DNA from 2 places in the Alteromonas sp. KUL150 genome. Region 2 is predicted to be linked to the other one. Evidence: riboswitches for the same ligand, from Rfam matches in the RefSeq annotation. Region 2 holds a riboswitch; the other holds the start of a gene.
The links. Region 2 has a riboswitch for thiamine pyrophosphate ahead of GVO62_RS12315 (TonB-dependent receptor). Riboswitches for the same ligand answer to the same signal wherever they lie in the genome.
Positions count from the first base shown of each region.

Region 1: it holds a riboswitch for thiamine pyrophosphate, as region 2 does, so the genes downstream of both, thiC (phosphomethylpyrimidine synthase ThiC) here and GVO62_RS12315 (TonB-dependent receptor) in region 2, are expected to answer to the same signal.

Region 1 is NZ_BLIJ01000029.1:101,981-104,456, forward strand. It holds gene GVO62_RS06620 (heme biosynthesis HemY N-terminal domain-containing protein) at 1-715, shown strand, start outside; TPP riboswitch at 866-977, shown strand; gene thiC (phosphomethylpyrimidine synthase ThiC) at 1,230-2,476, shown strand, end outside.
Region 2 is NZ_BLIJ01000050.1:160,794-163,269, forward strand. It holds gene GVO62_RS12305 (GNAT family N-acetyltransferase) at 1-544, opposite strand, end outside; gene GVO62_RS12310 (acyl-CoA thioesterase) at 604-1,029, shown strand; TPP riboswitch at 1,161-1,264, shown strand; gene GVO62_RS12315 (TonB-dependent receptor) at 1,320-2,476, shown strand, end outside.

The DNA of each region.
Region 1 (2,476 bases), on a different contig from region 2:
AGCCGCTACAGTCATGCACGCCCGTGTCGATATGGCCGAAGAGAAATACGACGCGGCCCTTGAAAAGCTTGATGAACTTGAAGAAAAAGAGCGCGAGAACAAGCAAGTTGTTCAGCTTAAAGCGCGTATTCTTGCCAAGCTGGGTAAGTGGCAAGTATTGCAAGACAATCTTTCTGCCTGGCGCAAGGCGCTACCTAAAGACGATTACACAGCGTGGAGCCAGCGTATTGCCAAAGGTAAATTTGCAGAAATTGCCAGTAAGCAAGGTGCTGTTGAGCTTAAATCATATTGGGATACGCTGCCGCGCAAACTGCGTCACGACGATGCATATCGCGCTGCGTATGTTCAGCAGTTACTTGACCAAGGCATGCATGCAGACGCGCAGCAACTGTTGGTTGAATGGCAAAAACGTGGCCCGAATAGCACCTTGTTCCCGCTGTTCACGCAGCTTAATATTCCTGATGCATCGCCGTCATTACGTTTGTTAGAAAGCTGGATTAAACAAGACGACCAAAATGTTGAACTGTACTCAACACTAGGCCAAGTTGCGTTTAACTCAGGCGACGATGTGTTGGCTGAAAAAGCCTTGCTTAAAGCGACAAAAATGAAATCGCGCAAAGAAGACTTGCTGTTGCTTTCTGCTATCAGTGAGCGCCAACAAGATACAGCTACAGCCCTTCAGCTTTATAAAGAGGGTCAGCAGTTAGCTGGTTAGATGACGTTTCATTTAACTTAGCTGGTAGTACTTGTATTATGTGTAAAATTGAAGATATAGTAAAAAGGAACAGTAAATTCGTGCTCCAAACTTGCGTTTAAAAACGCTCAGTTTTAGTGAGCAGACCTTGTTTTAAGCGCGAATAAAATAAATTACTTGTCGGAGTGCTTCACTGGTAATCCAGTAAGCTGAGACCGCGAAAGTGGGATCCGTAGAACCTGATCAGGCTAATACCTGCGAAGGGAACAAGAAAATGCAATGCACACAGTGCCTACAACACTGTTGCTCGTTTGTGTAATAAAGTGAGTGATGAAAAAGTTAGGATAGGTTAAGCGTAGAAAGCGAACGCAGACAGCGGCGCAAGCATCTAGGCTAAAGCAACGATAACGCTCATCACACAATTGTTATTACCCTCGAGTTGAAAGCTGGGTTTAAAACCTTAACCCTCGCACATTGTATTCTCCTTCACTCCTGACAAGCATTTTTAAACCTAAACTCAAAAGGCCAAAATGCTATGTCGAACAGACGCGAACAGCGCCAACAGGCGCAACAATTCATCAACGAGCTAGCAGGCGAAGCTTACCCCAATTCCACACGCCATTACGAAAATGGAAGCCGAGATGACATCCGCGTTGCCATGCGCCTTATTCATCAGCACGACAGCTTAGTCGGTGGCACCGAAGACAACCCTATTTTAACACCAAACCCGCCGATTCCCGTGTACGACACTTCCGGCCCCTACGGCGACCCCGACGAAAACATTGATGTTCACAAAGGCTTAGCGCCTTTGCGCAAAGCGTGGATTGAAGAGCGTGGCGATACCCATGCTCTTGATGGTGTTTCATCACATTTTGCTAAAGCGCGTGAAAACGACATTTTTACCGAAGATTTTCGCTTTATACGCAACCGCAAACCGTTAAAAGCGAAAGCGGGCAAAAACGTAACGCAACTGCACTACGCCAGAAAGGGCATTATTACCCCTGAAATGGAATACATTGCCATTCGCGAAAATATGGGTCGCCAAGCAATTAAAGATGCAGAACTTACGCAGCAACACAAAGGCGAACACTTTGGCGCAAATTTACCCGAGACTATAACCTCCGAATTTGTGCGTCAGGAAGTGGCTGCAGGGCGCGCCATTATTCCGTGCAATATTAATCATCCTGAGCTAGAGCCAATGATTATTGGCCGCAACTTCTTGGTGAAAATTAACGCCAACATTGGTAACTCAGCGGTGACCTCTTCCATTGAAGAAGAGGTAGAAAAGCTGGTGTGGTCGACCCGCTGGGGCGCCGACACAATAATGGATTTATCCACCGGCAGAAACATTCACGAAACCCGCGAGTGGCTTCTGCGAAATAGTCCGGTTCCACTTGGCACCGTGCCCATTTATCAGGCCCTTGAGAAAGTAAACGGCGTTGCCGAAGACCTCACATGGGAGATGTTTAAAGACACGCTTATCGAGCAGGCCGAGCAAGGGGTGGATTATTTCACCATTCATGCTGGTGTACTGCTTGAGTACGTGCACCTTACGGCAAAACGAGTTACCGGAATTGTATCTCGCGGCGGGTCAATTATGGCGAAATGGTGCTTAAGTCACCACCAGCAAAGCTTTTTATACGAGCACTTTCGCGATATCTGTGAAATTTGCGCCAAGTACGATGTGGCATTATCGTTAGGAGATGGCCTGCGCCCGGGCAGCGTTGCCGATGCTAACGACGACGCACAGTTCTCTGAGTTACGAACCCTTGGAGAACTGAC
Region 2 (2,476 bases):
CGTTGTGAATTGATCCTTGTTCTACGCTGTAAATGGAAACATTGGGAAGAACAGTCTCCGTTTCAGTATGAAAACCCACGTATGGGTTTTTACGCAAGTTCTCAATGAAGCGAGAAAGATATCGACTGTGGTTAAGCGTAAACCCTTCTGATAAGAAAGGCACCGCTATATTGTCGACCCATGCGTTAAATTCTGGGCAAATGAGTATTAAGCAGCCACTACGTTTAACAATGCCCGCCACAGCCATAATATCACCTGGCTTAAAGGAAACGCGGCAATCCAATAAGGCAATGTCACACTCGACGCCAAGCACTTGTTTTCGCATCTTTCCTTTTAATGCGTTGCCAGTGAGGTTCGAAATACTTAACGATGATAGCTCATCCGTTGAGCTTTTAAGGCTAGATATCGCAGCTTCACAAAAGTCATTACCTCCTGAAATAACCAGCATTCTTCGGTGAAGCAGGGGAGTAGCCTGTGAGCCGTTTTTGCAGCTGTCTTCGCGATAGGGGGCTAGAAGCCATTCGCGTAATTGAATTAGCGCCATGAATCAGTTTTTTCGGTATAATCTAACGCTATAGTAGCGATTTATTATGAGGAATTCGAATGCGCTTTCTTTCTCGGCGTCTAGTTATGCCAAACGACCTTAATTACGCCAATTCTTTGTTCGGTGGCCGCGCGTTAGAATGGATAGACGAAGAAGCTGCAATTTGGGCAATTTGTCAGTTAGAAACCAACTGCTTGGTAACTAAGCATATTGGTGAAATCAGCTTTGAATCACCCGCTATGCAGGGGGATATCGTAGAATTTGGCCTAGAAACTAAGGCTGTGGGCCGCACGTCTATTACTGTAAGCTGCTTGGTTCGTAATAAAGCCACCAAGAAAACTATTTGTTTTGCAGACGATATCGTTTTTGTAAAAGTTGACCCAGATACGCGTCAACCAACGGCACACGGCAAAACGTTGGAAGTTTTAAAAGCACAAACTGACGATGAAGTACGTCGCCTAAATATGAATATTGACGCTGAATAGCCGCAAGCTTTCAACGCCTTATATCATATATAAAAACCTTACGTTAGCTTAACGTCTTATCTGCTTGACGGCGTGTATCGAACTGGTAGACTCCGTCGCAGATGTTAAAGCCTATTTTTATAGTGCTTTAACGCAATACCAAGGGGTGTCCGTTTTCGGTCTGAGATCCACATGTGTGGGAACCCTTAAACCTGATCCGGATAATACCGGCGTAGGGATGGTTCACAATATAGCCTTATCACCTGCCGTTAGACCCGGATCTTTTTTCTTAAATAAGAACAAGAGATCCCATGTATAAAACACTTTTCACGCTTTCATTACTTGCGAGTTCTGTTGCAGCCTATGCGCAAGATACCAATGTAAGTAAAAGTCCAAATAGCGCGCCAACCGATATTGAACGCGTCGTTGTTACTGGCGATTTTCGTCAAACCACACTGGATCAGTTAAGCGCCAGTGCGACTATTTTAGACCAAACGCGTCTTCGCAGTAGGCAGCCTAGCCATATCGACAGTGTGTTAAACAGTATTCCAAACGTTAATTTTGCTGCTGGCGCGTCTCGTGGCCGCTTTGTGCAAATTCGCGGTATTGGAGAGCGTAGCCAATTTGCCGAACCAATCAATCCTTCTGTGAGCTTTATTGTCGATGAATTCGATTTTTCTGGTCTTGCCGCAGCGGGCCTTATTTTTGATACCAATCAGCTAGAAGTCTATCGCGGGCCTCAGGCCACGCTGTATGGTACTGGCGCACTGGCAGGGGCAGTTAAACTTTCCAGTAACAATGTAGGCAGCGATGGGCCAGACTACGTTGAGGCTCGCATTGGTAACAAAGATAGCTACCGTATTGAAGGTGCCACTGGCGACGATATTAATTCTGATTGGGGATACCGCGTTGCGCTGGTTCATGACCGTAGCGATGGTTTTGTAGAGAACACGTTTTTAGGTAGAAGCGATACAAATAATATCGATGAAACCGCATTGCGCTTCGCTGTAGAAGGCAGCGTCGACGAGAGAACCACACTTGCGCTTACTTATCGCTGGTACGACATTGATAACGGCTACGATGCGTTCTCGCTTGATAACGACAACAAAACACTGTCTGACGAGCCAGGTTTTGACGAACATCAAACTCACGCAGTAAGTGCGCGCTCAACAACGAGTACGGCCGCGGGCGATCTCATTCTTATTGCTACTCATGCTTCTCATAACATCGCTTATGGATATGATGAAGATTGGACATTCACCGGTTTTCATCCGTGGGGTTACACCTCTTTTGACGCGTACTACCGCGATGTCGAAACCCAAACAGGTGAGTTGCGTTTTGTCTCGTCTGACAGTGCCGCGCTTTTCGATGGTATGACCGACTGGACCTTAGGTGTATTCTATAAAAACACAGAAGAAAAGTTGCTGCGTCAGTACACGTATTTAGACAGTGACTTTGCCAGTGAATA